4 regions of the Comamonas sp. CMM02 genome follow, and region 2 is predicted to be linked to each of the others. Evidence: predicted binding sites of a transcription regulator. Region 2 holds the regulator's gene; each other region holds the start of a gene.
The links. Region 2 encodes sigma-54, which starts transcription at its own class of promoters, with help from an activator protein. Its sites were predicted from a motif close to TGGCANGNAANCTGCTTT; they were not measured.

Region 1 (8,022 bases), on a different contig from region 2:
CAATAAACGGATGCTTAAATTGCGCCACCTCGCGCGGCGTACCTGTTACCAGCACCCGCTTTTCGGCCAGCACGGCCACGCGGCTGGACAGAGCGAACAAGGTGTCCAAGTCGTGCGTGACCATGATGACGGTCAGCCCCAGCTCGGCGTGCAGCTCGCGCAACAGCGCACAAAATTCATCAGAACTGGTGGGATCCAGCCCAGCCGTTGGCTCATCGAGCAGCAGCAGCGGGGGGTCCATGATCAAGGCGCGAGCCAGCGCCACGCGCTTGACCATACCACCCGAAAGATCTGCAGGCATGCGCGTGGCGTGCTCCGGTTTCAGGCCGACCATCTGCAGCTTGATCATGGCGGCCTCATCCACCATGGCCTCTGGCAGCGTGCCTTGCTCGCGCAGCGCAAAACCGATGTTCTCCAGCACATTGAAGGCTGAATACAGTGCCCCGTGCTGAAACAGCATACCCACACGGGCGGCAGCGCCCTCACCGCACAGTTGCGCCGCAGGTTTGCCCAGCGTTGTGACACTGCCTTTGCCCGGGTGCAGCAAGCCCAGAATCTGCCGCAGCAGCACGGTCTTGCCCGTGCCAGAGCCCCCCACAATCGACAGCATTTCTCCGCGAAACACCGTCAAATCCAGGTCCTGGTGCACTGCAAAGGCTTTATCGCCCTCACCAAAGATGCTCCAAAGCTTGTCGACGATGACGACGGGTTCGGTGTTGTGCATTGCTGTCATGGCCTAGAACCCCACGTCCTTGAACGCAATGGCAAAAATAGCATCCACGATGATGACCATGGTGATGGATGACACCACCGAGGCCGTGGTGCCCTCCCCCAGGCTCTGGGTATTGGGCTGCACCCGCAGGCCCCAGTGGCAGCCGATCAGGGCGATGAAGATGCCAAACACCACAGACTTGGACATGGCCAGCACCAGATTGCCGACCTCCACCGCGTCGGGCAACGTTTGCCAGAAATACCCTGCAGAAATGCCCATGGTCAAATCCGCTGCCAGCATGCCGCCGCCCAGAGCGGCCAGCGTGGTCCACAAACTGATCAAGGGCATGGCCACCGCCAGGGCCATGGCGCGCGGCATGACCAGCCTGAAACCGTGGCGTATGCCCATGACCTGCATGGCATCCAGCTCCTCGGTCACGCGCATCACACCAATTTGCGCCGTAATTGCAGAGCCTGATCGCCCCGCCACCAAGATGGCAGCCAGCAGTGGCCCCAGCTCGCGGATCAAAGAGATGCCCAAAATATTCACGATGAAGGCTTCCGCCCCGAACTGACGCAGCTGCAAGGCCATCAGATAGGCCAGCACCACCCCGATCAGGAAGCCCACCAGCGCTGTAATGGGTAGCGCTGTAGCCCCCATGCTGTAGAGGTGACCCGAAAAATCGCGCCATGGGCCCTTGCGCGGATTGCGCAGCAAAGACCCGAAATCCAGCGCCAGTTGGCCCACCAGCTCCACCAGATGCAGCAAGTGGTCCAGCGCATGCAGCACCAGCAGGCCCAGCTGGTTAACCTGGTCCATCCAGCACCAGGGCTTGCGCGCCGGCGCGGGGGCCTGCTGGAATGAGGCCACGCGCGTGAGCATGGCGCGCTGGCCGTCTGTGAGCCTGAGATTCTGTGGCCATGCATGCTGCCAGTGGTTCCAAAGCAACTGCGCACCCACGTGGTCCAGCCACTGCAGCCCCTGCAGATCCCAGCCTTGTGCGGGATTGGCATCACAGGTCTTCAAGGCTTTTTGCAGCGCTTGCCAATGTTTGCGCTGTCCCAGTTCTGCGGCCCCCCAGCGCCCTTGCAGCAGCGCCCACGCACCCTGGTCGTCCGAGGTGATCGTCAAGCGTGGAGTGGTGTCTGTCATAGCAACGTGCAAAGCCAAAGTGCGCCAAGCTTACAAGTTTTCTACGAAGAGTCCGAAGGCAGAGCGCGGGCAGGCGTGTCAGCCACTTGGCAACAACCTTACTAATCCGTAAGCCTGGGACTACACGCTTTCCCTATCGACAGACGGCAGCATCTCTTCAAAATGGCAGCACTAGCATCCACTTCGGATGCTTGTTTTAGGCCAGTTACCGCTGGCGAAGATCATGAGCGACACCACTTTCGACTACATCATCATCGGAGGCGGAACCGCAGGCGCCTTGCTGTGTAACCGCCTCAGCGCAGACCGCAATGTGCGGGTTTTATTACTCGAAGCGGGTCGCAAAGACGATTACCACTGGATCCACATCCCCGTTGGATACCTGCACTGCATAGGCAACCCACGCACAGACTGGCTGTATCAGACAGAACCAGATGCCGGGCTCAACGGACGCAGCCTGCGCTATCCACGCGGCAAAACACTGGGTGGCTGCTCCAGCATCAACGGCATGATCTACATGCGCGGTCAGGCCCGCGATTACGACCAGTGGGCACAGCTGACGGGCGATGACGCGTGGCGCTGGGACAACGTGTTGCCTGCCTTCAAAAAGCACGAAAGCCACTGGCGACTGGATGAAGGCCAGCCCCACGATGCGGCGTTTGCCGCTTGGCACGGCAACAAGGGCGAGTGGCGCGTCGAAAAACAGCGCCTGCGCTGGGACATTCTGGATGCCTTTTCCGAGGCTGCACAGCAGGCGGGCATTCCTGCCACCCCGGACTTCAACACGGGAGTCAACGAAGGTGTGGGCTACTTTGAAGTGAACCAGAAAGATGGGCTGCGCTGGAACACCGCCAAGGCTTTCTTGCGCCCGAAATGCTATGGCCGCCCTAATTTCGAGATGTGGACCATGGCCCAGGCCACCCGTCTGGTCACTGAGCGCCAGTCCGATGGCTCATTGCGCTGCACCGGGGTGAAAGCCTGGATTGGCGATGAGCTGGAACACCTCACGGCCACGGAAGAGGTCATCCTGTGCGCGGGGGCCATCAATTCACCGCAGTTGCTGCAACTGTCGGGCATTGGCCCGGCCAATTTACTGCGCGACAAGGGCATTCCAGTCACGCTGGATTTGCCGGGCGTGGGGGCCAACTTGCAAGACCACCTGCAGATCCGCTCGGTCTACAAGGTCAATGACACGCCCACGCTCAATACCTTGACCGCGACACGCTGGGGCAAGATGCGCATCGGGCTGGAATACCTGCTGCACCGCACGGGGCCAATGAGCATGGCACCCTCACAGCTGGGTGCGTTCACGCGCAGCCACCCCGACATGCCGCACCCCAATTTGCAATACCACGTGCAGCCTTTGTCGCTGGATGCATTTGGCGAGCCGCTGCACAGCTTTCCCGCCTTCACGGCCAGCGTGTGCAACCTCAACCCCTCCAGCCGTGGCACGGTGCAGATCAAGAGCCCCAATTTTGAGGACGCACCCTCGATTGCCCCCAATTACCTGAGCACGGCACATGACCGCCAGGTAGCAGCAGACAGCCTGCGCGTGACGCGCAACATCGTCAGCCAGCCCGCGCTGGCACGCTACAAGCCCGAGGAATGGAAGCCGGGCACGCAATACCAGACCGATGAAGAGCTGGCACGGCTGGCGGGCGACATTGCCACCACCATCTTCCACCCCGTAGGCACCACCAAGATGGGGCGTGACGGCGATAGCATGGCCGTGCTTGACAGCCATTTACGTGTGCGTGGCGTGCAGGCACTGCGTGTGGTGGATGCCGGTGCCATGCCCACCATCACCAGCGGCAACACCAACAGCCCAACGCTGATGCTGGCTGAAAAAGCGGCGCAATGGATTCGCGCAGACCGCAAGGCACGCAACGCCAAAGTGGAAACGGCTGTCGCTTCTGCCATGGATGAGCCCATTCACGCCCTGACGGTCTGACGACTACAAAACAGCTGAAGCGCAGATCCACTTAAAAAGTGAGCTGCTAACGCTTAATACACAACGCTTTCAGATATAAAAGTATTTAAAAACGCCACTGCATAAGCGATACAAGCTCACTTTTAATCACCACCGCTTTTTACACACGATGCCGTGCAGGGCCAGGCGGCAAGCCACAGCGCCTGCATGGCAATGGCCTCGCACCGGCGGGTAACGGGCAACAGCACTCAGCGCAAGCCCCCGATATAGCGTTCAGCATCGCCAGCCCCCGGCGCATTGCTTTCGCGCAGATTTCGGCTCGCCCGCTGCGCCAGCGGCGGTACGGACGGTGAGGCTAGTTGTGCACCGGTCGGCAGCAGCGCCTCCAGCTTGCTGGCCAGGTCAGCCAGTTGCGCATCTCCGTCTTCCCGGGCTTTGGCCCGTGCAACGCACACCACTTCACGCGCGTAGTCGTCGTTTTCGGCCATCCAGTCGGTATCGGTCACACGGCCTGCCTTGCGCCGCAAGGCTACATGCAGGTGGGCTGCCGTTGCCACACGTTCACTGTTTGCCATCACCCACTCCTTGCTTGATTGCTGCACCGAGCCCTGTGACTCCAGGGCATGGCGGTCTCCCACTGCACGCCGCAGGCTGGAGCAGCGGGGTTCATGCTTACTGACCCACGTGCTCCCGGTGCTGGGTAATGTCCAGACCTTGCTGCTCATCATGCAGCTCCACCCGCACCGGGGTCACCCGGTCGGTCAGCCACATCAGCACACAGGTGGCCACAAAGCTGTACACCGCCACCGCAACCACGGCCACGGTTTGCGCCAGCAGGTTGCCACTGGCGCCCGAGATGGTGCTGCTGACAAACACCCCGGTGAGGATGGAGCCCACCATGCCCCCAAGGCCGTGTACGCCAAACACGTCCAGCGAATCATCGGCACCCAGCCAGCGCTTGAAACCCGTTGCGCCCCAGTAGCAGACCAGGCCAGCCATCGCGCCAATCAGCAGCCCCGAGCCCATGTCCACAAAACCGGCTGCCGGCGTGACCGCCACCAAACCGGCAACCAGACCCGAGCACAAGCCCAGCAGCGAGACGCGCCGGCGGAACATCCACTCGCCTGCCGCCCAGCCAATCGCACCGCCGGCTGCTGCCAGATGGGTCACCACCATGGCCAGTGCTGCGCGCCCGTCGGCTGACAGGGCAGAGCCACCATTGAAACCGAACCAGCCCACCCACAGCAGGCACGCGCCCAGCATGGTCCAGCCCAGGTTGTAGGGCTGAAACGCTTCGCGTCCATAGCCCGTGCGCTTGCCCAGATAACAGGCGCAGGCCAGCCCTGCAGCGCCCGCATTCACATGCACCACGGCCCCGCCAGCAAAGTCCAGCGCCCCCATGCGCGCCAGCCAGCCACCGGGCTCCCACACCCAGTGGGCCACGGGCACGTAGACGCACAGGCTCCACAGCGCCATAAACAGCATCAGCGCACCAAACCGCATGCGCTCTACAACAGCCCCCACGATCAACGCCGCAGTGATGATGGCAAACGTCAGTTGAAACAGGGCGTAGGCTGCCTCCGGAATATGCGCAGCCATGTGACTGACCGACAGCTGCTGCGCCGCCAGCTGGTAATCCAGCCCCGCAAACCAGATGCGCTCCAGCCCTCCCAGCCAGCGGTTACCGGGCGTAAAAGCCAGCGAATAGCCCACGGCAAACCACACCACACTGACCACGCAAGCAGCACCCAGTACTGCCGCCAAGGTGTTGAGCACATTTTTGCCGCGCACCATGCCCGCGTAAAACAGCGCCACGCCGGGCAGCGTCATCAGCAGCACCAGCGCCGCAGATACCAGCACCCAGGCCGTGTCGGCACCACGAATTTCGTCAAACCCCACCATGTGCTGCGCCTGCACCCCCACGGGCAGTGCCATCAGCGCAGCAGCAACCCCCATCCAGCCCAGCGTGTTGTGCATCTTCATGTCCATCCCCCTTTGCTTTTTGGTGACCGCCACCAAGCACAAGCTGTGCCCGGCTGTCTTTGCGCTAGCTGCGCGCCCACCACATGGCTGTCAGACGTTTCCGAACAAGCTTGCGGGAAATCCCCGATGCACCAGACCGATGCAGCCGTTACAGTCCATCCACTCAAGCGCTGCACCAAGGTGTAGCAAAGAGGGCCCGAGGAGACAAACTCGATCCACAAACAGACCAATATCTAAAAAGCATCCGCCAATGAGATGCCTTTCCAAAGCGCCGGTACCCCCGGCGCTTTTTGTTTGGGCAAGTGACAGCTTCACGCCGTCAGGGCAGCGCACAATCGACCACCATGGAATGGATCTTTATCTCTCTGGCTTCGGCCCTGGCTGGTTTTGTGGATGCCATCGTCGGCGGTGGCGGGCTAATACTGGTGCCCGCCATGTTTGCTGCATTTCCCACCGCTGCACCCGCCACCTTGTTTGGCACCAACAAAAGCGCTGCGGTCTGGGGCACGGCCATGTCAACGTGGCAGTACAGCCGCCGCATCTCCATCACCTGGCCCACCATCATTCCGGGCATCGTGGCAGCAGGTGTCGGTGCCTTTGCCGGTGCATGGGCCGTGACCCTGGTCAACCCCGACTTTCTGCGCAAGCTGCTGCCCTTCATCTTGCTGGGCGTGCTGATCTACACACTGGCCAAAAAAGAGCTGGGCCGTGAACACACCCCCCACCGCAGCCAGCGCGCTGCGCAGTGGCTGACAGCAGCTATCGGTCTGGTCATCGGGTTTTACGACGGCTTTTTTGGACCTGGCACGGGCAGCTTTTTTGTCTTCTTGCTCGTACGTCTGCTGGGCTATGACTTCTTGAACGCTTCCATCAACGCCAAGCTCATGAACGTGATGACCAACTTGGCGGCCATTGCCCTGTTTGCGATAAAGGGGCACGTGTGGTGGCACTTTGCCATTCCTCTGGCCATTGCCAACGTGCTGGGCAGCGTGCTGGGCACCTGGATGGCGCTGCGCCATGGCGCAGGCTTTGTCCGCGTGATTTTCATTGTGGTGGTCAGCCTGCTGATCTGTAAAACCGGCTGGGATGCCTTTGGCGGGTAAACCCGAGCCTCGTAGACGCAAACCCTTGGGGGCTGCTCAGGCAGCCTTCTGCGCTGGCGAAGTCTCACTTCTATAATTGCGGGTTGCTTTCGCCGCCAAGCCGCTCTTTTTTGGTGCATTGACACCAACACCCAGCGGCACTGCCGGGCACTGTTGTGTGCTGGCTGTGGCCTCTATTTTTTTCCGCGCCGCGTGGTGCGTGCGGAGGCCCCATCTCTGGGGCCGGGGGTCTGGACCCTGCGAATGTCTCCAGGAACTACACATGAAACGCATTTCCCTGATCGCCGCTGCCGCCGTTGCAGTGTTGGCTACAGCTGGTGCCCACGCCCGCTCGTTCGAAGCCATCCAAAAAGACGGCACTATCCGTCTGGCCACTGAAGGCTACTACACCCCGTTTGCCTACTTTGAAGGCAAAAAGCTGACCGGCTTTGAGGTGGAGCTGGCCGAGCTGATGGCCCAGAAAATGGGGCTAAAGACCGAATGGAAAACCATTTCCTTCGACGCCCTGCTGACTGGCCTGAAGCAAGACCGCTGGGATTTGGTGATCTCCTCGCACGGCATCACCCCCGAGCGTGAAAAGGCCGTCACCTTCACCGCCCCGCACTACTGCTCAGGGGCGCAGGTGATTGCACTGACCGACGCTATCAAAAGTGCCAAGGATCTGACCGGCAAGACCGTCTCTGCGCAAACCGGCACCACCTACCTGGACTACGTTCAAAAGAACGTGCCCGGTGTCCAACGCGTGGTGAACTTTCCCACCAACGAAGCCGCCCTCAATGCGCTGATGACCAAGCGCGTTGACGCGTGGGTGACCGAGCGTTTCCTGGCCAAGGAAATGCTGCAAAAGAACAGCAAGATCAAGTTCAACCAGGGCGAACTGCTGTTTGTCGAACGCGTTGCCTCTGCTGTCTCCAAAGACAACCAGGCTTTGGCAGCCGCATGGAACAAGGCATTTGCCGAGTCTTTGAAAGATGGCAGCTACGCCAAGATCTCGCAAAAGTGGTTCCAGGAAGACATCCGCTGCCCGGAATAACGAAGCATGGGTAGCCCCGTGGTCCGTCAGCGCTAGCGCCCGGCCACTGCACCCTACGCCCTGAAGAGATTGCTCCAGGGCGTTTTCGTTTTTCCATTCTGGTTTTTCTATG
Region 2 (8,022 bases):
CCCAGGCGTTCCTGAACAAGGAAACCGTGAAGGCCGATGACCGCGCGTTCACCGCCAATGGTGATGTTGAGGATTACGACAACATCCGTAACTTTGCGGTTGCCTACCTGCGCAACGAGCAGGACAAGGACTTGCTGGCCTTCAACCTAAAGTTTGATGAGTATTATCTTGAGTCCAGTCTGTACGAAAACGGCCATGTGGACGAAACCGTACAACGCCTGATTGCCAGCGGCCATACCTATGAGCTGGATGGCGCGCTGTGGCTGCGCACCACCGATTTTGGGGATGACAAGGACCGCGTGATGCGCAAGTCCGATGGCACCTATACCTACTTCCTGCCTGATGTGGCCTATCACACGCAAAAGTTCCTGCGTGGCTACGGCAAGGCCGTAAACATTCAGGGGACCGACCACCACGGCACCATTGCCCGCGTACGCGCGGGGCTGCAGGCCGTCAATGTGGGAATTCCAAAGGGCTACCCTGACTATGTACTGCACACCATGGTGCGCGTGGTCAAAGGGGGCGAAGAGGTCAAAATCAGTAAACGTGCGGGTTCGTACGTGACGCTGCGTGACCTGATTGAGTGGACGAGCAAGGATGCTGTGCGCTTTTTCCTGCTGAGCCGCAAGCCCGATACAGAGTACACCTTTGATGTGGACCTGGCCGTGGCGCAGAACAATGACAACCCGGTGTTCTATGTGCAGTACGCGCATGCCCGCATCCAGTCGGTACTGCGTAGCTGGCAGGAAAGCGGTGGCGCTGGTCTGGCCGCTTTGCAAGGCGTGGATTTGTCTGCGCTGCAGGGCTCACAGGCTCAGGCCTTGATGCTGCTGCTGGCCAAGTACCCCGAAATGCTGACGGCAGCTGCCAATGGCAACGCACCGCATGACGTCACTTTCTACCTGCGTGATTTGGCTTCCGCCTACCACAGCTACTACGACGCAGAGCGTATTCTGGTGGACGACGAGTCAGTCAAACTGGCCCGTCTGGCACTGGTCGCTGCTACGGCGCAGGTGCTGCACAATGGCTTGGCTGTGCTGGGTGTGAGCGCACCTGAGCGCATGTGAGAAATACTACAAGTAACGTGACAGGCGGTTTTATGGTTAAGCAGCAGCGAGGTGGAACGATCCTCGGTCTCATCATCGGCCTGATTTTGGGGTTAGGCATTGCGCTGGGCGTGGCGGTGTACGTCACCAAGGTGCCTGTACCTTTCCTCAATAAGGGTGACCAGCGCAATACCGAGGCCAGCGAGAGCGAGCGTAACCGTAACTGGGACCCGAATTCGCCACTGTACGGTAGCACTCCTTCGCGCAACGCGCCGCCAGCACCGGCGACAGAGCCGGGCGCTACCACCGCAGCACCGGTCATCGACCCCGTGGCACAGCCGCCTGCGGCATCAGCAGATCCGCTGGGAGATTTGGCGAAGGCGCAGGTCAAAGCGTCAGAAGCGAAGGTCGCCGCAGAAGCTAAGGCCGCCAGCGCAGCCCCTGCTGCTGCGGATGGCTTTAGTTACTTTGTGCAAGCAGGTGCATTTCGCACACAGGCCGATGCAGATGCCCAGCGTGCCAAATTGGCCATGCTTGGCTGGGAAGCGCGTATCAGCGAGCGTGAGCAAAACGGCCGCCCAGTGTTTCGCGTGCGTGTGGGGCCTTTCACCAAGCGCGGTGATGCTGAGCAGCTCAAGCAAAAGCTCGATGGTGCAGGCGTTGACTCCGCACTGGTGCGTGTGCAGCAGTGAACTTTTTGAGTTTTCTAAGCTCTGACTTCCCATATTTCCTTAAGGAGCCTTTTTGATGCAACGCCGCCAGTTCTCTTTGGCTGCAGCTACTGCTGCTACTTCCATGGCTTTTGGAGCCAACTCCGCACTGGCGCAGCAAGCTGCGCCTCAAGAGGGTAAGGAATACCTGCGCTTGTCCAAGCCAGCGCCTGTCGATGCGCCTGCTGGCAAGATCGAAGTGGTGGAGTTTTTCTGGTACAGCTGCCCCCATTGCAATGTGTTTGAACCGACGTTTGCGGCCTGGAAGCAAAAAGCACCAGCGAACGTTGTGGTGCGTCGCGTGCCTGTGGCGTTCAATGCCAGTTTTGTGCCGCAGCAAAAGCTGTATTTCGCGCTGCAGTCCATGGATAACTTTGACGCCATGCACGTGAAGGTGTTCCACGCCATCCATGTGGAGCGCAATAAGCTGGCAAAAGATGAAGATATTTTCAACTGGGTGGCCAAGCAAGGCGTGGATGTGAACAAGTTCAAGGAGGTCTACAACTCCTTTAACGTGTCCAGCCAGGTGCGCAAGGCCACGCAGCTGCAGCAGGCCTACGATGTGGAGGGCGTGCCTTCCATGGGTGTGGCTGGCCGCTACTACACCGACGGTCCTCGTGCGGGCAGCATGCCCAACGTGCTGCGTGTGGTGGAATATCTGGTGGCACAAAGCGCCAAGGCGTAATGGTCAGGGCCGGCTTTTCCAGCTCTTTGCTACATCGACAGCCCGCCTTGTGCGGGCTTTTTAATGGAAAACGAGGATGCGTGACTACAATGTGCTGCAAGAAACGTGCCCTGCCCATGACATCAAAATTCATCACCTGCCTCTTGTTGACGGCCCTTGCGGGGGCTGCAGGCGTAGCGCATGCTGAGCGTGCGGATCGCGACAAGCCCATGAACATTGAGTCGGACGCACTGCGCCACGATGAATTGACGCAGACCAGCGTATTCACCGGCAATGTGGTCATGACCAAGGGGACCATTGTGTTGCGCGGTGCGCAGCTGGATGTGCGCCAGGATGCGCAGGGCTATCAGCATGGGGTGGTGAAGGCTGAAGCGGGCAAGCGCGCCTACTTCCGTCAAAAGCGCGATACGGCTCCCGGTGCCCCCGATGAAGTGGTCGAGGGTGAAGGCGAAATCATTGAGTACAACGGCAAGACCGATGATGTGAAGCTGATTCGCCGTGGCCAGTTGCGCCGTTATACGGGCGGTAAGCTCAGTGATGACATCATGGGCAGCGTCATTACCTATAACAATCTGACAGATGTGTTCACTGTGGATGGCGAAAAGCGCACCAACGAGCCGTCGTCAGCACCAGCCGGTTCTGGCGGCCGTGTGCGTGCCATCCTGGCACCCAAGGCAGCGCCCAGTGCGAGCCCTTCTGCCCCCGTGCCTGCACAGCCCTTGCAGCCTTCTGGTAATTTGAATCTACAAGGCAAGTAATGGCTGAGAACACCCCGGACACTGTGGTCTCCAGCAAGCTGGAAGCCCGACACCTGGCCAAGTCGTATGGCAGCCGCAAGGTGGTGAAAGATGTGTCAATGACTGTGCAAAAAGGTGAAGTGGTGGGTTTGCTCGGCCCCAATGGTGCAGGCAAGACCACTTCGTTTTACATGATCGTAGGCCTGGTGCGCAGCGATGGTGGAGATGTATTCATCGATGGTCATTCCGTGGGCAGCATGCCCATTCACCAGCGCTCGCGCCTGGGCTTGTCGTACCTGCCGCAAGAAGCTTCCATCTTTCGCAAATTGAATGTGGAAGACAACGTGCGCGCGGTGCTGGAGCTGCAAAAAAATGATGCGGGCCAGTCTTTGTCCAGAGATGAGATTGAAAAACAGCTGACGTCCTTGCTGCAAGAGCTGCGCGTGGACCATCTGCGCAAATCGCCTTCGTTGGCGCTGTCTGGGGGGGAACGCCGCCGCGTGGAGATCGCCCGCGCTTTGGCCACTAACCCGCGCTTCATCTTGCTCGACGAGCCTTTTGCCGGCATCGATCCGATCGCCGTCATTGAAATTCAACGCATCATTGGTTTTTTGAAGGAACGCGGCATCGGTGTGCTGATTACCGATCACAACGTGCGTGAAACACTGGGTATCTGTGACCACGCTTTCATCATCAGTGATGGCACAGTACTGGCGCAGGGAACGCCACAGGAAATCGTCGAGAACCCGGATGTCAGACGGGTCTACCTCGGCGAACACTTCAGGATGTAGCCCTCTACGGCAGTTTTCAGGAAAAACAACAAGGGTCGAAAGAGGGGTACAGCGTTGAAGCCAGGTTTGTCACTGCGGGTCTCACAGAATTTAGCGCTGACGCCACAACTGCAGCAGTCCATCCGCCTCTTGCAGCTATCTACGCTGGAGCTTTCCCAAGAAGTCGAGCAAATGCTCGACGAGAATCCCTTTCTTGAGGTGGCCAATGAGGATGCCCCTTCTGAAGAATTTGGTGTAGCCAGCGTTGATGCAGCACCTGAATACGATGCACATGCGGCAGATGAGGCGCAATACTCCATATCGGATAGTGCAGGCGCAGCAGGCGCTGATGGACAAAAAGATCAAGATGCTTCCGCCTCTGAAAATGATCTTCCTAGCGATTGGGAAGGCGATGGCAGTGTGGACATGGCGTTCGAGGACAGCGAGTGGGGTGGCGATGCCCTGCCTCGCGGCACCCGCGATGATGACGATGCGCCCACCGCGTTGGAGCTGGCAGGCACCCATGAGTCTTTGACAGACTTTCTGCTCCAGCAGTCGCTGTCCCTGCGTTTGTCCGAGCTGGATCGGTACGCGCTGCGTTTTCTGATTGAAAACCTTAACGACGATGGGTATCTTGAAGATTCACTGGAAGAGCTGGCTCTGGGTCTGGCAGGCCCCTCGGATCTGGAGCAGTTAGAAGAACTGGTGCACCGCTTTACCGTTGCTCTGGGTTTGTTGCAATCCCTGGAGCCTGTGGGCGTGGGCGCACGTGGATTGTCAGAGTGCCTGCGCCTGCAGCTTCAGCACCTGCGCCACCAAGGTGGTGACACCGACCTGATCGATATGGCGCTGCAGTTGTGCGCGCAGCCCTTGGAGCTGCTGGCTCGGCGCGATGTTCGCAAACTCATGCAGGCCTGCGGTCTGCCTGAAGCCAAGGTGCGCGCTGCGCTGGGGGCAATTGCACGGCTAGAACCTAAGCCTGGGCGTCGCTTTGTGAATGTGGAGCGCAACGTGGTGGTGCCCGATGTCATCGTCAAGAAAGTCGCGCGCCGCGGGGCTGATGGCATGGCTCAGTTCAGTGTTCAACTCAACCCCGATGTCATGCCCCGCCTGCGTGTGCATGACATCTATGCCGGGGCACTGCGCAGCCACAAGGGCAGCGAGGGGCATGCTGGGCTGCAGCAGCGTCTGCAGGAGGCGCGCTGGTTTATCAAGAATGTGCAGCAGCGTTTTGACACCATCTTGCGGGTGTCCAAAGCGATTGTGGATAGGCAGAAGAACTTCTTTGTGCATGGCGAGCTGGCCATGCGCCCCTTGGTGCTGCGGGACATTGCCGATGAGCTGGGGCTGCATGAATCGACCATCAGCCGCGTGACCACGGCCAAATACATGTCCACCCCCCATGGCACGTATGAGCTGAAGTATTTCTTTGGCTCGGGTCTGGGCACGGAAACGGGGGGCAACGCCTCCAGTACGGCGGTGCGGGCGTTGATCAAGCAGTTCGTGTCGGCGGAGAGCACCAAAAAACCGCTGTCTGACAGCCAGATTGCCGAGATGCTCAAGGAGCAGGGCATTGAGTGCGCACGCCGCACGGTGGCCAAATACCGAGAGGCGCTGAAGATTGCGCCAGCAAATTTGCGCAAAGCGCTGTAAGCCGGGGGAGCATCCCGTTGCGCCTGTGTTGGTTTGTGCTTACTGTTTAGCTAAGCTTGCTAGCGCTCGATAGAATCGCGCGAGTTGAATCAAAATGCGCTGCCTGTGGGCGGCGCTTTTGTTTTCCCAGCTTGTGTTAACCAGTTGAGCGCGCAGCGCGCTCGGAGAACCACCATGCAGCAACGTCGTCACACCCTTTTGGCCATTGGGGCCGCCACTTTGGCCGCTTTGGGCGCTATTGCGCCTGTGGCCCATGCCGAAGAAAAGCCCAAGGTGGCGCTGGTCATGAAGTCGCTGGCCAATGAGTTTTTCCGCACCATGGAAGACGGTGCCAAGGCGCACAACAAAGAACATAAAAATTATGTGCTGGTGAGCAACGGTATCAAGAACGAAACCGATACCGCCGCGCAGATCAAGATGGTTGAGCAAATGGTGGCGCAAAAGGCGCAGGCCATCGTGATTGCGCCTGCTGACTCCAAGGCGCTGGTGCCAGTGCTGAAAAATGCAGTGGACAAGGGTGTGATTGTTGTGAATATCGACAACCGCCTGGACCCTGAAGCCCTGAAGGAAAAGAACCTGAACATTCCTTTTGTGGGACCTGACAACCGCCTGGGTGCCAAGCTGGTGGGCGAGCGTCTGGCCAAGGAGCTGAAGGCGGGTGACAAGGTCGGCATCATTGAAGGCGTCTCTACCACCACCAACGCACAGCAGCGCACTGCAGGCTTTAAAGATGCCATGGATGCTGCCAAGATGAGCATCGTGGGCGTGCAGTCCGGTAATTGGGAAATTGCCAATGGCAACACTGTTGCGGCTGGCATGATGCGAGAGAACCCAGACCTGAAGGCATTGCTGGCGGGTAATGACTCCATGGCCCTGGGCGCTGTGGCTGCGGTGCGTGCGGCAGGCAAGACGGGCAAGGTGCTGGTTGTCGGTTACGACAACATCCAGGCCATTAAACCCATGCTCAAGGATGGCCGCGTGCTGGCCACGGCAGACCAGTTTGCAGCCAAACAGGCCGCGTTTGGGATTGATGTGGCCTTGAAGGCCATCAAAGATAAAACGCCGCAGGCACAGCTTCCCGTTGAGGTGAAAACCGACGTGGTGCTGGTCACCAAGTAAGGGCGGCTTTCATGGCATTCCCAACTCCTGCAGACCGTGGCAGCGTGGTCATGCGCCTGGAAGGCATTGGCAAAGACTACGGCAGCAGCACGGTGCTGGATGGTGTGAGTCTTGACCTGCGGGCGGGTGAAGTGCTGGCACTGACCGGTGAAAACGGGGCAGGAAAAAGCACCTGCTCCAAGATCATGTGCGGCCTGGTGACTGCAACTCGTGGGCAGATGACCTTGATGGGTCAGCCTTTTGCTCCCGCCTCGCGCGCCGATGCGGAGCGGCAAGGTGTGCGCATGGTGCTGCAGGAGCTGGGGTTGGTGAATACGCTCAGCGTGGCTGAGAACTTGCTGCTGGATCGATTGCCGCACCGCTGGGGCGTGGTTGATCACCGTCGCTTGAACGAGCTGGCGCGCGAGCAACTGGCCAAAATGGGGCTCAATCACATTGATCCGCGCACCCAGGTGTCCGAGCTGGGCATTGGCATGCAGCAGATGGTGGAAATCGCCCGCAATCTGCGCGATGGCAACCGTGTGCTGGTGCTGGATGAGCCCACAGCCATGCTGACGGCCAATGAAATTGAGCATCTGTTCAAGCAAATTGATCTGATGAAGGCACAGGGCGTGGCGCTGATTTACGTCTCGCACCGTCTGGAAGAGCTGCAGCGCGTGGCCGAGCGCGCTGCCGTGCTGCGCGATGGTCGTCTGGTGGATGTCCTTCCCATGCAAGGCCTGTCGGAAGCTACCTTGGTGGAGCGCATGGTGGGCCGCCATGTGGAAACGCTGGACGACAAACCCCGGCGCAAGGCCGGCCCTGTGCTGATGCGCGCAGAGAACATGTCACGCGGTGATGTGGTCAAGGATGTGAGTCTGGAGCTGCACGCGGGCGAAGTGCTGGGTGTGGCTGGCTTGGTGGGCGCGGGCCGTACAGAGCTGATGCGGCTGCTGTACGGTGCTGACAAAGCCGATACCGGAAGTATTGAGCTGACTGGTCAGCACCCCGATCAACAGCCCCAAACAGTCACTCCCAACTGGCGCAGCCCCATGCAGGCGGTGCGCGCAGGTATTGGCCTGATTACCGAGGACCGTAAAGCACAGGGCTTGCTGTTGCCCCAGTCGATTCGCGTGAATACCTCGCTGAGCCATCTGGGCTCGGTTTCCGGTGGCGGCTGGCTCAATCGCTCACGCGAAGCACAACTGGCCAAGCAGATGGTGCAGCGCTTGCGTGTGCGCGCGGTCAATGCGGAACAGCCGGTGGGCACCTTGAGCGGCGGCAACCAGCAAAAGGTGATCTTTGCGCGCTGGCTGCACCGGG
Region 3 (8,022 bases), on a different contig from region 2:
ACATTGCCCGCGCCAGAAGTGCTGCTGCACACGCCATTTCTGGCATTCAGGCAGGGTTGCAGCTACCGTCAGCGCATTGAATTGTTGCTGGCCAGCCAAGGCATCACGTCCACACGCATCATGGAGCTGGGCACGCTGGATGCCATCTTGGGCTGTGTGGCTGCAGGCATGGGCTTTGCGTTGATGCCGCTGGCACTGATGCAGACCCAGCAGAGCCGATTTGGCACTCATTGTGTGCGCTTGCCTGAGCCTTTGCGCAGCCAGATCGGCGTGGTCGATACGTGGCTGGTGGCCCCTGAGCAACAGGGCTGGTCACCACAGTTGCGGGCATTGGTTGGCAAGCTCTCCCCACTGGGGGGCGTGCCCAGGCATAGCGCCAGTCAGGCGGACGGCAGCTTGCTTGCCAGCGCAAGATGAGGGTTGCGCAGCAGCCTACTTTGCGGTGTGCAGCAGTGCTCGGCGGTATTGCATGGCCTCAGCCACATGCGTGCTGGCAATGGTGTCGCTGTGGGCCAAGTCTGCAATGGTGCGCGCCACACGCAAGGCACGGTGGGTGGCGCGGGCAGACCAGCCCAGGCGCTCTGCTGCCTTGCGCACCAGTTGATGTGCACTGTCTTGCAGGTGCAAAAATCGATCCAAAGCGTCGCCTTGCAATTGCTGGTTGCTGCAGGACTGGCGTGCCATGGCGCGCTCACGTGCTTGCACAATGCGGCTGCGGATGGTGGTGCTGCTTTCTTCGTTGCTGGCGGACAGCAGCTCCTGCGCTGGTAATGCAGCGACTTCAATGTGCAAATCAATCCGGTCCAGCAGCGGTCCGCTGAGCTTGCCTTGGTAGCGCGCCACCTGGTCTGGAGTACAGCGGCAGGCGCGTTGGGTGGAACCCCAGAAGCCACAGGGGCAAGGGTTCATTGCGGCGATCAGCTGAAACTGTGCCGGAAATTCTGTACTGTGAGCTGCGCGGGCAATGGTGATGCGGCCTGTCTCCAGGGGCTCGCGCAGGGCTTCTAAAGCGTTGCGGGCAAATTCAGGAAATTCATCCAGAAACAAGGTGCCATGGTGGGCGTATGAAATTTCACCTGGTTTAGGCGGCGAGCCGCCGCCCACCAAAGCCACAGCGCTGGCGGTGTGATGGGGGCTGGCTGTGCGGCGCAGTCCCCATTGGTCGGCCTTGAAGCGTCCGCACAAACTGGCAATGGCAGCGCTCTCCAGTGCCTCGTGTGCAGACATGGGGGGGAGTAATCCGGCAAAGCGCTGTGCCAGCATGGATTTGCCAGAGCCGGGAGGCCCCACCATCAATACGCCGTGCTGGCCGGCCGCCGCAATCTCCAGCGCGCGTTTGGCGGATGCCTGGCCCTTGACATCGCTGATGTCGGCCAGCGTTGCATGCGCGGTGACGGGGGGCGCTGGCATGCGTTGCCAGCCTGCGCTGGTGGTGGGATCGAGTGTGGCCGGGCAAGGGAGTAGCTGTGCCACGACATCCAGCAGATGTTGTGCTCCATAGACCTCAGCCTGAGGGGCGCATGCAGCCTCAGCGGCACTTTCCATGGGCAGCACCAAGCGCACAGCCGCGTGCTGCATCTGCAGTGCCAAGCTGGTAGCAAGCGCCCCGCGCACAGGCCGAAGCGCACCCGATAAAGACAGCTCTCCTGCAAATTCCCAGCCTTGCAGTTTTTTGGCATCGATCTGCCCGCTGGCAGCAAGGATGCCCAGCGCTATGGGCAAATCAAAGCGGCCAGAGTCTTTCGGAAGGTCGGCGGGCGCCAGGTTGACGGTGATGCGCTTGTTGTTGGGAAACTCCAGCCCGCTGTTGGCAATGGCGCAGCGCACGCGTTCGCGGGCCTCTTTGACTTCAAGGTCCGCAAGCCCCACCAGACTCAGGCTGGGCAGACCATTGGCAAGGTGGACTTCCACGGTGACAGACGGTGCTTGCAGTCCCAGCAATGCCCGACTTTGCACACAGGCCAAGCTCATGAACGGTCTCCTCCCTATTCCGGTGCAAGTGCGCGTCAGAAACCTGGCTCTAACTTGCACTGATTTGGTGCATTGGCGGCAAGTGGCGCGCGCTCACTGTAGGACGCTTGTAACTCTCGCTTCAATGCCGCTGGTTGGCACGCTAACTGCTTAAAGGGGTTGTCACAACACTTTTTACAACTTCCCACTTCCCGGAGGAACGTCTCATGAAAATGGTGTCAGCCATCATCAAGCCCTTCAAGCTCGACGAGGTGCGCGAAGCCCTCTCGCAGCTTGGGGTCCAGGGCATCACCGTGACCGAGGTGAAGGGTTTTGGCCGCCAGAAAGGCCATACCGAGCTGTACCGCGGTGCGGAATACGTCGTGGATTTTTTGCCCAAGGTCAAGCTGGAAGCAGCGGTGGACGATGCCGTGCTTGAGCAAGTGATCGAAGCCATCGAAGGTGCAGCACGCACAGGAAAGATCGGCGACGGCAAGATTTTTGTTTACGACCTGGAGCAAGTCGTGCGTATCCGCACCGGTGAAACCGGCAAGGAAGCGCTGTAACGCAACCCCTAATGCAAGAGACTGACATGAAAAAATCGCTCCCTGCACTCACGCTCGGCGTAGGCCTCTTGGCCACAGCCGCAGGTGCCTTTGCTCAAGAAGCTGCGCCTGTTGCAGCTGTTGTTGTAGAAGCCGTTGTGCAAACCGCAGCACCTGTGGCTGCCGCCGCGCAAGAAGTGGCCAAGCTGGACTCCGGTGACACCGCGTGGATGCTGACATCCACCATGCTGGTGATCTTGATGACCATCCCGGGCCTGGCCTTGTTTTATGGCGGTCTGGTGCGCTCCAAGAACATGCTGTCCGTGCTGGCACAGGTGTTCACCATCTTCTCGCTGATCACTGTGCTGTGGGCTATTTATGGCTTCTCGCTGACGTTCGGTGGCGAAGGCAAGTTCTACGGAGACTTCAGCAAGCTGTTCCTGGCTGGCATCACGCCCGACACGCTGTCTGGCATGCTGCCCACCATTCCTGAGTATGTGTTTGTGGCCTTCCAGTCGACCTTTGCTGCGATTACGGTGGCGCTGATCGTGGGTGCCTTTGCAGAACGCATCAAGTTCTCTGCCGTGATGATTTTCTCGGTGCTGTGGTTCACCTTCAGCTACATCCCCATGGCCCACATGGTGTGGGGCGGTGGTTTGTTGGCAGCCGATGGCGCGCTCGATTTTGCGGGCGGAACGGTGGTGCATATCAACGCTGCCGTGGCTGGTCTGGTGGGTGCCTACATGGTGGGCAAGCGCATCGGCTTCGGTAAGGAAGCCCTGCCTCCTCACAGCCTGACACTGACCATGGTGGGTGCATCCCTGCTGTGGGTGGGCTGGTTCGGTTTCAACGCCGGCTCCGCTGGTGCTGCTAACGGTGGTGCAGGTCTGGCGTTCATCAACACCATCTTGGCAACTGGCGCTGCTGCCGTGGCCTGGATCGTGACGGAGTCACTGCACAAGGGCAAGGCTTCCATGCTGGGCGCCGCATCCGGTGCGGTGGCTGGCCTGGTCACCATCACTCCCGCCGCTGGTTTTGTGGGCCCCATGGGTTCCATCGTGATGGGTCTGATTGCTGGCCCTCTGTGCCTGTGGGGGGTGTCTGGTCTGAAGCGCATGCTCAAGGCTGACGACGTGTGTGATGTGTTCGGCGTACATGGCGTGGGCGGTATCTTGGGCGCTATCTTGACGGGTGTGTTTGCCTCGCAAAGTCTGGGTGGCACAGGTGGTCTGAGTCCTGACACTTTCGCCATGGGTGCGCAGGTCTGGGTGCAGTTCAAGAGCGTGATCGTGACCATGGTCTGGTGCGGTGTGGTCTCTTACGTCTGCTTCAAGATCGCAGATATCCTGGTGGGTCTGCGAGTGGCTGAAGATGCTGAGCGCGAAGGCCTGGACATCACCACCCACGGTGAGTCTGCCTACAACCGTTAAGCATAGACAGCAGGCAGCACGCACTGCCTGCGAGGTTTGCTTGAACCGCCCCTTCGGGGGCGGTTTTTTTGTTGCTGCAGCGCAGCGTGATTCACGCAGGGCATTCAAAAAATTCACGCCCGGACAGCTGGTAAAAAACCGTGGTGTCGCTACGATTTACAGCCATGGATGCAGCCCTTCACCAGATTCAAGCGCGCGTACGCGCCGCCATTGCTGAACAAACGCCCCTGCGCATTTGCGGGGGTGGCAGCAAAGACTTTCACGCCATGCAATTGCAAGGCGACATTGTGGACACCTGCAGCCTGACAGGCATCGTCAGTTATGAGCCCAGCGAACTGGTCGTGACCGTCAAGGCTGGCACACCTTTAGCAGAGCTGGAGGCCGTACTGGCTGCGCAAGGCCAGTGTCTGGCGTTTGAGCCTCCCCACTTTGCCGGCAGTACCAACAGGCAAGCTACGGTGGGGGGCATGGTGGCTGCCGGATGGAGTGGCCCGGCCCGCGCCAGTGCAGGGGCCGTGCGCGATTTTGTTCTGGGCATTGAAATCATCAATGGCAAGGCTGAGCTGCTGCGTTTTGGTGGCACGGTGATGAAGAATGTGGCGGGCTATGACGTCTCGCGCCTCATGGCCGGTAGCTGGGGAACTCTGGGCCTGATCACGGAAGTCAGCCTCAAAGTTTTGCCCGTTGCGCCTGCAGAAACCACGCTGCGCTTTGATGGCGTGTCGCAAGCCGAGGCTCTGCAGCGCCTGAACCTGTGGGGCGGCCAGCCTTTGCCGCTGAACGCCAGTTGCTGGGTAGAAGACGCTGGTGTGGACACGCTGTATGTGCGCCTGCGTGGTGCGGTGGCAGCGGTGGATGCGGCATGCCGCAGCATGGGTGGCGTACGGCTGGACAGCGCGCAGACGGCGGGCGACTGGCTGGCCTGCCGTGAACAGCAATTGCCATGGTTCACCACGCGTACAGCCACCGAGTGCCTGTGGCGCTTGTCGGTGCCGCAAACCGCCCCGGTGCTGGCGCTGCCTGCGGGCGTGGCTGCACCGCTGGTGGAGTGGCACGGTGGCTTGCGCTGGGTGAAAGCACCACGCGCAGCCGGTGCCAGCTTGCACCAGATTGCACAGGCTGCAGGGGGTAGCGCTTTGCTATTCAGAGCTGAAAGCCAAGAGCAGATCAGCGCTGAAGCCATATTCAACCCAAATAACCAGGGCGTGGTGCAGATACACCAGCAATTGAAGCAGGCGTTTGATCCCGCGGGCATTTTCAATCCCGGGCGTACCTCGGCGTTGTTCTAAGCGCTGCGCACCGGCAATGGTCAGAATCTAGAAAACCCACGAGACAACATCCATGCAAACCAATTTGGCACCCGAGTACCTCGGAACGCCCGAAGGGCAAGAAGCGGAATCCATTCTGCGCAAGTGCGTGCACTGCGGCTTTTGCACGGCCACCTGCCCCACTTACCAGATTCTGGGCGATGAGCTCGATGGACCCCGCGGCCGTATTTACCTGATCAAGCAGGTGCTGGAAGGGCAGGCGCCCACGCGTGCCACGCAAATGCACCTGGACCGCTGCCTGACTTGCCGCAACTGCGAGTCCACCTGCCCCAGCGGCGTGCAATACGGGCACCTGGTGGACATTGGCCGCAAAGTGGTGGACGAAAAGGTGCAGCGCCCCGTGGGCGAGCGCATGCAGCGCTGGCTGCTCAAGGAAGGCCTGACGTCACCCTTGTTTGCACCGGCGATGAAGCTGGGGCAATCCGTGCGCAGCTGGCTGCCTGAGAGCATTCAAGCCAAAGTGCCGCCCAAGAGTGAGCACGGCGCATGGCCCACCCGCAGCCATGCACGCAAAGTACTGCTGCAGCAAGGCTGTGTACAGCCGGCCATGTTGCCCAACATCAACTACGCCACCGCACGCGTGCTGGATGCGGTGGGCATTCAAACCGTGGTGGTGACACAAAGCCAGTGTTGTGGTGCCGTGAAGTACCACCTCAATGACCACGAGGGCGGCAAAGCCCAGATGCGCGCCAATATCGATGCGTGGTGGCCCGCTGTTGCCGCAGGCGAGGTGGAGGCGATTGTGAGTAACGCCTCAGGCTGCGGTGCCATGGTCAAAGACTGGGGCCATGTGCTGCAGCATGAGCCGGCCTATGCTGACAAAGCGGCCCGTATCAGCGCGTTGACACGGGATTTGAGTGAGCTGCTACCCGCCTTGCTGCCGGAGCTGGCGGCCAAGCTGCAAGGCAAGGTGCAGGTGGTGCAGCAGCCCATGGCTTACCACCCGCCGTGCACCTTGCAACATGCGCAAAAGCTCAAAGGCGTGGTGGAGGCCAACTTGGGCAAGCTGGGATTTCAGCTGACCACGGCGCGCACCGAGTCCCACCTGTGCTGTGGATCGGCAGGCACTTACTCGGTGTTGCAACCGGTATTGTCCAAGACGCTGCGTGATCGAAAATTGCGAGCACTCAACGAAGCTGTGACTGAACCTGTAGCCATTTTGTCGGCCAATATTGGTTGTATTGCCCACCTGCAAAGTGGAACGCCGCTGCCTGTACGCCACTGGGTGGAAGTGCTCGATGAGGCGTTGGCTGCGATTGCTTCACACAACTAAAGAGGCCATCGATTCGCATTGATGGCGCAATGCTGGCATCATCGCGTGTTTGATTTTTTGCACTGGCCTACCGCCCATGACCGAACCCGTGTCCTCCACCGTTGAAAACGCTGCGCCCGCCGCACCGGCGCAAGCGCCTGCCCGAGCCGACCGTCGTCCTCCCCATCACGGTGGCCGTGGTCGCCCTGCTGGCAATGCAGCTTCGCGCCCAGTGCGTGAAGTTCACCCTGTGCTGGCCCAGCTGGCGCAACTGCACCCCGTGCTGTTTGGTGCCACCGTGCAGCCACTCAAGCGCGGGACATACCAAGACCTGCTGGCTTTGCACGGTGAGGCGCTGGACAAGGCGGGGCTGAAGGTTGCCATGGCGATCCACACCCGCTCGACCCGCTATCTGAATGCGGTGGCTTCGGGCGCTGCGCGCCACGATCTGCAAGGCAATCCGGTGGAAGCCATGGCACCGGAGCATGTGTTCCACGCCTTGGTGGAAGTGTTCAAGCGCAAGAAGCCCCGTGATGGCGAAGACCTGCAGGTCAAGCTGCGTCGCCGCATGGGCATGGCTTTCATGGACTCAGGCCTGAGCCGCGATGCCTATCTGGAAGTGGTGCAGGTGCGTGATGAAGCCACGCAAACCCTGCTGGATGCCGCTTTGGACGAGGTGGCAGAGCAAGACGCCAAGGCCGAAGCTGTGCAGCGTGCCTTTGCTGGCAGCGGTGCTGCGTCAATTGAGGCGTTTGCCGATATGTACGGCATGAACCCGCACGCCGTGCAGCGTCAGCTGCACCGTGCCAAGCAGTTGCAAGGCCAGCAGGCTGAGTAAAAGCCTGAGTGGCACACGACCAGAAAAAGGGCCTTGAAGGCCCTTTTTTTATGGCTGTGGCGTGCGCAGGGCCTGCTCAATATCTGTCGTCAGGCTTTGCGGAGTGTCCTTGGGGGCGTAGCGATGCAGAACCCGGCCATCGCGCCCCAGCAGGAACTTGGTGAAGTTCCACTTGATCATCTCGGTGCCCAGAATGCCCGGTGCCTGTGCTTTGAGCCATGCAAAGAGCGGGTGGGCGCTGGCACCGTTGACGTCCACCTTGGACATCATGGGAAAGTCCACACCGTAATTGCGCTGGCAAAAGCTGGCAATTTCAGTGTCGCTGCCCTTGTCTTGCTGGCCAAACTGGTTGCAGGGAAAGCCCAGAATCACCAGCCCTTGATCGGCATAGCGCTGGTGCAATTGCTGCAAGCCCTCAAACTGCGGTGTAAAGCCGCAGGCGCTGGCGGTGTTGACCACCAAGACCACCTTGCCTTCATAGCTGGACAAAGCCCGGCTGTGGCCGTCAATGCTGGTTGCTGAAAAGTCGTAAAAACTGGTCATGGTGGACTCGGTGCAAGAAGAGGTGCAGCCATCTTGCCACCACAGCTGCTTTGCATGCCAGAGCGATGCCAATACAGCCAGAGAAGTTGTATCCACGTGGTATTTGAATTTCGACGCGACTTGCGTTAAATTTTTT
Region 4 (8,022 bases), 1.1 Mb from region 2:
TTGTCCAGCTTCTCCGAGAGCACCTGCGCTGCGTTTTGAACAATGTTGAGCAGCGCCTGAATCAGCTGTGCGCGATCGCCCTTGAACTCCGGGATAGAAATATCGTAGTCACGCCGAATCTTTAATCCTTGCGGATATTCCAGCAAGACCAGCGAGCGTACGCGCTCACAAACCTCATGAATATTCAGATCCACCAGTTGATGGGGGTGACGGTGCGGCGCCAGTAAGCGATCCACCAGACTTTGCAAGCGGTCGGCCTCATGAATGATGACCTGCGTGTACTCCCTGAGCTCTTTGGTCTCCAAATCCATTTCCAGCAGTTGGGCCGCCCCGCGAATACCACCCAGCGGATTTTTGATTTCGTGGGCCAAGTTACGCACCAGCTCTTTGTTGGCCTGCGCTTGCTCTACCAAACGCTCTTCTCTGTCTTGTCTCGCCTGCTGCTCCAGCACCCACAGCTCAATCAATTTCAGCTCAGAGTGCTCGATGGCTGTCACCGTCACATGGACAAACAAGGACTCTTGCACAGCGCGCTGCAGGCCCGTATCAAAACTCATGGCGGCGTAACCTTGACCGTGGGCCGCACCCAGCCCTGAACGCAACAAGGATGGATCGGAAAGGTGCTGAGCAAACTCTCCGCCTTCCAGCATCCGGCGGGACATGCCCATGGCACTCTCAAGTGCAGCATTGGCAAAGACAACAGCCCCCTTGTCATCCACAACCACCACTAAAGTGGACAGAAGATCCAGCGCCGCAAAACGCGGTATGGCGTCATAAGAATCAACCGGCATGGGCTGCTCAAGCTTTCTAAAAATCAACCACCTGAATGGCGCGAGAGTTCACGCTGAATACCTGCCACATCCGCCTCTTGCCGTGCAATGTTTGCCTTCAGTGCTTCCAGCCGTTCATTGAAAACCTGGGGATTGCGCAGCTCCAATGCTGACTTCGTCGGATTGCCATCATTGAATTCGGCCTTCAGCGCATTGAGCTTGTCCTGGGCTTTCTTCAACTCTGCCTGCAAGATGGCACGGGCATCGTTATCACGGGCTTTCTGCTGATTCGGATCGACCTGCACAGCCCGATTACTGACTGCAGGCTTGGGTTCACTGCTCGCTGCTTTTGCAGAAGAGGTGCCAGCGCCGCCGCCATCCGTGTGCACCACCGTGACGTGGCCACCCTCCATTACTTGACAGTTGCGCTGCTTGGCCACAGCGGCACTGTTGGTGTATTCATTGCCGCACCGGTAAATACGCTCTTGAGCCATGGCATTGCCAGCCATGGTGCACACCAAGAGAACTATCCATTTATTCATTCTTATGCCTCCATGCAAGGTTGGGCCGTGCGTCCACCAAGGTTGACGGCATCACTGCATTGTGCAGTGCAAGCCGCGCACTGTCCTTGATTTTCCGACTAGGCATAAGCACCTTTGTCCTATAAAAAAAGCAGCCCGAAGGCTGCTTTTGCGCATCTGCAGACAGCAGCCTGTGTACACAGGCCCCTTCATGCAGATTACAGCGAGTAGTACATGTCGTATTCGACAGGATGTACGGCCTGGCGAAAGCGTGTCACTTCACCCATCTTCAGCTCAATGTAGGCATCAATCATGCTGTCGCTGAACACACCACCCTTGGTCAGGAAAGCGCGGTCGGCATCCAGTGCTTCCAAAGCCTGGTCCAGGCTGTGGCAGACAGTGGGCACCAGCTTGTCTTCTTCTGGAGGCAGGTGGTACAGATCCTTGGTGGCAGCTTCGCCTGGATGGATCTTGTTTTCCACACCATCCAAGCCAGCCATCAACAAGGCTGCAAAGCCCAGGTAGGGGTTCATCAGTGGGTCTGGAAAGCGTGCTTCCACGCGGCGACCCTTGGGGTTGCTCACGTAAGGAATACGGATCGAAGCCGAGCGGTTCTTGGCCGAGTAAGCCAGTTTCACTGGGGCTTCAAAGCCAGGGACCAGACGCTTGTATGAGTTAGTACCGGGGTTGGTGATGGCATTCAGTGCACGGGCGTGCTTGATGATGCCGCCAATGTAGTACAGGGCAAAGTCAGACAGACCGGCATAGCCGTCGCCAGCAAACAGGTTCTTGCCATCTTTCCACACGGACTGGTGCACGTGCATGCCAGAGCCGTTGTCACCCGAATAGGGCTTGGGCATGAAAGTGGCAGTTTTGCCGTAGGTATTGGCCACGTTCCAGATCACGTACTTTTGCAGCTGTGTCCAGTCAGCACGCTCAACCAATGTCGAGAAGCGTGTGCCGATTTCGTTTTGACCTGCGCCCGCCACTTCGTGGTGGAACACTTCAACTGGAATGCCCAGAGACTCCAGGATCAGGGACATTTCAGCGCGCATGTCTTGCGTGCTGTCAACCGGAGGCACGGGGAAGTAGCCACCCTTGACGCGTGGACGGTGACCGCGGTTGCCGCCTTCAAACTTGGTGCCCGTGTTCCAAGGCGCTTCGTATTCTTCGATTTCGAAGAAGGGGTTGTGCGGCTCTGTACCCCAGCGCACGCCGTCAAAAATGAAAAATTCAGGTTCTGGACCAAAGTAAGCGGTATCGCCCAGGCCAGAAGCCTTCAGGTAGGCTTCTGCGCGCTTGGCTACCGAGCGGGGGTCGCGGTCATAGGCCTTGCCATCACCGGGTTCGATCACGTCACACTGCAAAATCAGTGTGGTTTCTTCAAAGAAGGGGTCGATATTCGCGGTATTGGGATCGGGCATCAACAGCATGTCCGAAGCTTCAATCCCCTTCCAACCGGCAACCGACGAACCGTCAAAGGCGTGGCCCGAAGAGAACTTGTCATCATCGAAGTGCGACACAGGCACGGTCACGTGCTGTTCTTTGCCACGGGTATCGGTGAAGCGGAAGTCAATAAATTTGACCTCGTTGTCCTTCACTAGGTTCATCACATCTGCAACGGTCTTAGCCATCAGGTTCTCCTGGAAAAGCGCTTCATAGAAAGTACGCGTTTAGCAAAGCAGTTTGTGTGCCAGCTTGAAACTGGCCCTGCCCCATACTTTCACAAGCATAAGGCCATGAAGTATGTGGGCTTCACGGCCTTTGAGTCATTCACCATTTTGGTGCAAATCTAGCAAACTCCTCCGAGCCTGCTTCATGGGCACCATTTTAGTTCGTAAGAACGCACCATATTGATGCACTTAGTCATCTACCCTACGGAATGCACCAATTGATTCAAAACACAACGGACGGTTTAAAGAACTGGCGCCGAAGATGGTGCATCAGGTGCTGCATCGGGTGCCGTTGCTGCACGCAAGCTGTACAGCGCCGCCAATCCATAGTGGGCAAACCACAATGAGGAAAAAGCGAGCACGAGTGCATAAATCCAGATGGCAATAGGAATCAAAATCCAGAATGCCGCCACGAACACCATGCCAGACGCCCAGACAATGGCAGGCGCTGCGCCAGCGTAGCCGCAGATCACCCCCATCAACATCAACGGATAACGGTGCTGCTTGAAAATGATTTGTCGCTCAGCCTGGCTGGCATGCTCAGCCAGTGCATCAAAGGCCATGACCCGGTAAGTCAGCCAGCCCCAGATCAGCGGTGGCAACACCAGCACCAGGGGCGGCACCAGCCACAGCGGGATCGACAGCAGCAACGCCAGCAATGCCAATGCCGTAGAGCCCATGGCCCATAAAGCACTACTGGCCCAGCCACCGCCGCGTTTTCGCTCCAGATGCGCAAAGCGGCGCTGCGCTACCAGCTCCACCATTTGCGGCGTCATCACCATCGCCACTACAGCCAGCGCAACGATGACGATCACAGGGCCCATCAGCAGCACCACAGTCACTGCCGCCGCTACAGCGCTTGCATAGGCGTAGCTACTGCCCATCCATGCCCACAGCCATTGCAACCAGCTGGCTCGCTCCAGCCATGTCTGCACGGCAGCCACAGCGCCATCCCACCAAAAAATGCCCACAAGCGCGACCATGGCGGCCACGACAAGCAAGGGGAACAAGGACCACGCAATCACTCGTCCCCGTAGGCAGTCAGCCAAAGCGCGCCACAGTGCATCAAACATCATTTGCATGGCATGAGCATAACGTCAGCATGTCGACACGTGCAGGCCTGGATTTATGACTGCACTGTAGAAATTTAAAATAATAGCTATCAACGCTTTATACATATACATTTCAGATACTTTTATATTTGAAATGATTGGTACATAAGCGATAACAGCTCCTATTTATTTATCACCTGAGAATAAAAAAGGAGCCACAAGGGCTCCTCTTTCAGGGAATGCAAACTCAATTACAGCTTCCACTTTTCCATCAACTTCTCTGGCGAGAGGTTGTCATAGCCTTCAAAGGGCTGGTGAATCCATGGATTGGTCGGCAGGTCTTCTACCGAGTAGTCCGACTTGAACGTCGAGACACCCTTGGTCCAGATCACGGCCGTACGCATCTCTGTGATGGGCTGGTAGTTTTCCTTGAGCATCTTCACCACGGCATTCAGTGTCACGCCTGTGTCAGCCAGGTCATCCACCAGCAGCACGCGGCCAGCGATTTCACCCTTGGGAGTGGCAATGAAGCGACCAATATCCAGGTGCCCCTGCACCTTGCCTGCTTCAGCACGGTAAGAGCTGGTGGACATGATGGCCAGAGGCTTGTTAAAGATGCGGCTCAAGATATCACCTGGGCGCAAGCCACCACGGGCCAGGCACAAGATGGTGTCAAATTCCCAGCCGGACTGGTGAATTTTCAAAGCCAGCTTCTCGATCAGACCATGGTATTCGTCGTAGCTAACGTACAAGTGCTTGCCGTCTTCAGTCAACATGTTCGTGTTCCTGTGTAAATTCGCGAGGAGCGTGTTTATAGAGGCAATGCCACTTACGCAGCAACGTAGGGGTTTTGCATCAGGATGGTGTGATCGCGATCAGGGCTGGTCGAAACCATGGCGATCGGCACGCCAGTCACTTGTGCAATACGGTCCAGGTAGTTGCGCGCTGCCACAGGCAACTTGGCATAGTCAGTCACGCCAACGGTCGTATCAGTCCAGCCGGGAATCGACTCGTAGATAGGCTTGCAACGCTCGATGTCGTCAGCACCCAGAGGCAGGATGTCGATCTTCTCGCCATCCAGCTCGTAGCCCACGCACAGTTGCAGCTCTTCAATACCGTCCAGTACGTCCAGCTTGGTAATGCACAGACCTGACAAACCGTTGATTTGTGCCGAACGCTTGAGCAACGCAGCATCAAACCAGCCACAGCGGCGCGAACGGCCTGTGGTCACACCCTTTTCAGCACCCACGGTCGACATGATGTAGCCGGGCGTGCCTTCTTTTTCCCACTCCAGCTCGGTCGGGAAGGGGCCACCACCCACGCGGGTGCAGTACGCCTTGGTAATACCCAGAACGTAATGCAGCATGCCCGGGCCTACACCAGCGCCAGCGGCGGCATTGCCTGCCACGCAGTTGGACGATGTCACGTAGGGGTAGGTGCCGTGGTCCACGTCCAGCAGCGTGCCTTGTGCGCCTTCAAACAGCAGGTTTGCACCTGCGGCATGTGCGTCGTTCAGTTCACGCGAAACGTCGGCAATCATGGGCTTGAGCAGCTCTGCGTGGCGCATGGCTTCTTCGTAGACCACATCAAACTGCACTTCGCCGTCCTTGATGTAAGGCTTGAGCGCGTCGGCAAATTCAAACTTCTTGGAGCCCAGCACTTCCACCAAGATGTGGTTGTGCAGCTTGAGCAGCTCGCGCAGCTTGGTTGCAAAGCGCTCAGGGTGCTTGAGGTCTTGCACACGCAAAGCACGGCGGGCAATCTTGTCTTCGTAGGCGGGGCCAATGCCCTTGCCAGTGGTACCAATCTTTTGCACGCCGCCTTGTTCGCGGGCCGCTTCACGGGCTACGTCCAGGGCTTGGTGGAAAGGCAAGATCAGGGGACAGGCTTCAGACACGCGCAGACGATCGCGCACGCTCACACCCGCCTTTTCCAGGCCTTCGATTTCCTCGAACAGCTTGCCGGCCGAGAGCACCACACCGTTGCCGATGTAGCACTTAACGCCAGGGCGCATGATGCCGCTAGGAATCAAGTGCAGCGCAGTCTTGACGCCATTGATCACCAGAGTGTGACCTGCGTTATGACCGCCTTGGAAACGCACAACGCCTTGAGCGCTTTCGGTCAGCCAATCGACCAATTTACCCTTGCCTTCGTCGCCCCACTGGGTACCGACGACGACCACGTTGCGACCTTTGGTTGCTTTCATAATCTCAAATCCGATGAATTGAAAAATGCCTTAAACGGCTTGCACGACCCATTGCCCGGCGCTTTGCACCAGTGCACGGTCGCAGTGGAATTCGTCCACCTCGCTCTCATGCCCGGGAAGCACACAGACTACGGTCTCACCTTGGCTGCGCAACTGCGCAATAGCAAGACTGAGCTGTGCACCATTGCCCCAGGGAGCGCGGATGGCTGCACGCAGCGGACGCGATGGAACCACCGACACCAACTGCTTGATGTCCAGCGAAAAACCCGCCGCTGGACGGTTGCGTCCAAACACGGCACCCACTTCGTCGTAACGACCTCCACGCACCAGCGCATCGCTGGCTCCGGGGGCGTAGACGGCAAAGCGTGTACCGCTGTAATAAGAATAACCACGCAAATCTGCCAAGTCGAACGTCACGTTCGCTTCAGGGAACTGCGCCGCAAACCACTTCAAATGCTGCAGTACATGCTGAGCACCCGGTGTGCGCTCCAAAGCTTTTTCAGCTTCATCGAGCACTTTGACATCACCGTACAACTGCAGCAATGCCAGCAAACCGTCACGTGAGGCCTGCGGAAAATTTTTGGTCAGCGCGACCAGCGCCGTCGCATCCTTGGAGGCCAGTGCAGCATGCACCTTTTGCAGCACATCGCTGTCCACCATCACGCCAGCCAGCAGACTGCGTACCAGGCGCACATCAGCCAGATCTACCGTAAACCCGCTCACGCCAGCACCTTCTACACAGGCCAGCGCCAGGCTCAAGGCTTCAATATCAGCCTCAGGTCCTGCGTGCCCATAGATTTCGGCACCAAACTGCAATGGCTCACGCGTGGCACGGGGGCGGTCTGGCGCAGCATGCAGCACAGGGCCGCAGTAGCACAAGCGCGTGACGCCTTCACGATTGAGCAAGTGCGCATCAATACGCGCCACTTGCTGCGTCATGTCTGCACGCAAACCCAGTGTGTGACCTGAAATTTGATCTACCAGCTTGAAGGTTTGCAGATTCAGTGCTTCACCGGTGCCGGTAAGCAAAGACTCCAGATACTCCAAGAGTGGGGGCATGACCAATTCATACCCATAGCTGCGCGCCGTATCGAGTAATCCTCGACGCAACTCTTCGATGTGCCGAGCCTCAGAGGGCAAAACATCGGCGATGTGATCCGGCAAGGCCCAAGCGGACATGGAAAAAAGGGGAGGCTGTTAAAAACGTGATTCTATCGGCTATCGCTGCCCCGCCCTAAAAAAGGCTTAAGGCCTAGCCACTATCCACGTTATTTGAGCAGCCACAGCAGGCTCAGACCGACTGCTATACAGAGCAGTCCCACGAAACGTATTTGGCCGTCTCGCAGGGCTAAAAGCTGGGCAAATGCACCGCGCCAGCGGCGCGGAGAAATGAAAGGAAACAATCCCTCAATCACCAAAAACAAAGCCAAGGCGGCCCACCAAGAAACTTCAGATTCCATGGATGGAGCTTAGCGCCTTGGCCTTAAAGAGGCAGACGGAAGACCGTATGCAACTTAGTTCGTACCCGTCCCACTGCTGCGGTAAGACTTGAAGAAATCAGAGCTTGCAGGATCAACCAAGATGACGTCATTCTTGTTCGCAAAGCTGGCCTTATAGGCATCCAGGCTGCGATAGAACTTGGCAAACTGAGGGTCTTGACCAAATGCTTGCGCATAGATCTTGGCAGCCTCGGCATCACCTTCACCCTTGATTTTCTGTGCGTCACGATAGGCATTGGCCACAGTGATTTCACGCTGACGATCAGCTTCAGCACGAATTTTTTCACCTTCAGCAGCACCC

Region 1: a site for sigma-54 is predicted at 5,808-5,825, ahead of IB213_RS15215 (ammonium transporter). Genes of this name have one in related genera too.
Region 3: a site for sigma-54 is predicted at 2,107-2,124, ahead of IB213_RS14980 (P-II family nitrogen regulator). Genes of this name have one in related genera too.
Region 4: a site for sigma-54 is predicted at 2,970-2,987, ahead of glnA (type I glutamate--ammonia ligase). Genes of this name have one in related genera too.

What each region holds. Positions count from the first base shown of each region.
Region 1 covers NZ_JACUZW010000004.1:354,230-362,251, reverse strand. Annotated here, with positions in the region: gene IB213_RS15235 (ABC transporter ATP-binding protein) at 1-724, opposite strand, end outside; gene IB213_RS15230 (ABC transporter permease) at 737-1,864, opposite strand; gene IB213_RS15225 (GMC family oxidoreductase) at 2,088-3,812, shown strand; gene IB213_RS15220 (hypothetical protein) at 4,040-4,366, opposite strand; gene IB213_RS15215 (ammonium transporter) at 4,464-5,774, opposite strand; gene IB213_RS15210 (TSUP family transporter) at 6,119-6,877, shown strand; gene IB213_RS15205 (ABC transporter substrate-binding protein) at 7,140-7,910, shown strand; gene IB213_RS15200 (amino acid ABC transporter permease) at 8,020-8,022, shown strand, end outside.
Region 2 covers NZ_JACUZW010000001.1:10,669-18,690, forward strand. Annotated here, with positions in the region: gene argS (arginine--tRNA ligase) at 1-1,067, shown strand, start outside; gene IB213_RS00065 (SPOR domain-containing protein) at 1,100-1,738, shown strand; gene IB213_RS00070 (thiol:disulfide interchange protein DsbA/DsbL) at 1,794-2,441, shown strand; gene lptA (lipopolysaccharide transport periplasmic protein LptA) at 2,558-3,199, shown strand; gene lptB (LPS export ABC transporter ATP-binding protein) at 3,199-3,969, shown strand; gene IB213_RS00085 (RNA polymerase factor sigma-54) at 4,024-5,601, shown strand; gene IB213_RS00090 (sugar ABC transporter substrate-binding protein) at 5,776-6,720, shown strand; gene IB213_RS00095 (sugar ABC transporter ATP-binding protein) at 6,732-8,022, shown strand, end outside.
Region 3 covers NZ_JACUZW010000004.1:305,944-313,965, forward strand. Annotated here, with positions in the region: gene IB213_RS14970 (LysR family transcriptional regulator) at 1-417, shown strand, start outside; gene IB213_RS14975 (YifB family Mg chelatase-like AAA ATPase) at 433-1,971, opposite strand; gene IB213_RS14980 (P-II family nitrogen regulator) at 2,178-2,516, shown strand; gene IB213_RS14985 (ammonium transporter) at 2,543-3,925, shown strand; gene glcE (glycolate oxidase subunit GlcE) at 4,090-5,214, shown strand; gene glcF (glycolate oxidase subunit GlcF) at 5,267-6,526, shown strand; gene IB213_RS15000 (ProQ/FINO family protein) at 6,603-7,343, shown strand; gene IB213_RS15005 (glutathione peroxidase) at 7,392-7,886, opposite strand.
Region 4 covers NZ_JACUZW010000001.1:1,087,519-1,095,540, reverse strand. Annotated here, with positions in the region: gene glnL (nitrogen regulation protein NR(II)) at 1-791, opposite strand, end outside; gene IB213_RS04965 (hypothetical protein) at 815-1,312, opposite strand; gene glnA (type I glutamate--ammonia ligase) at 1,510-2,925, opposite strand; gene IB213_RS04955 (EI24 domain-containing protein) at 3,207-4,046, opposite strand; gene IB213_RS04950 (phosphoribosyltransferase) at 4,268-4,792, opposite strand; gene IB213_RS04945 (adenylosuccinate synthase) at 4,846-6,222, opposite strand; gene IB213_RS04940 (ATP phosphoribosyltransferase regulatory subunit) at 6,253-7,401, opposite strand; gene IB213_RS04935 (DUF2065 domain-containing protein) at 7,491-7,682, opposite strand; gene hflC (protease modulator HflC) at 7,737-8,022, opposite strand, start outside.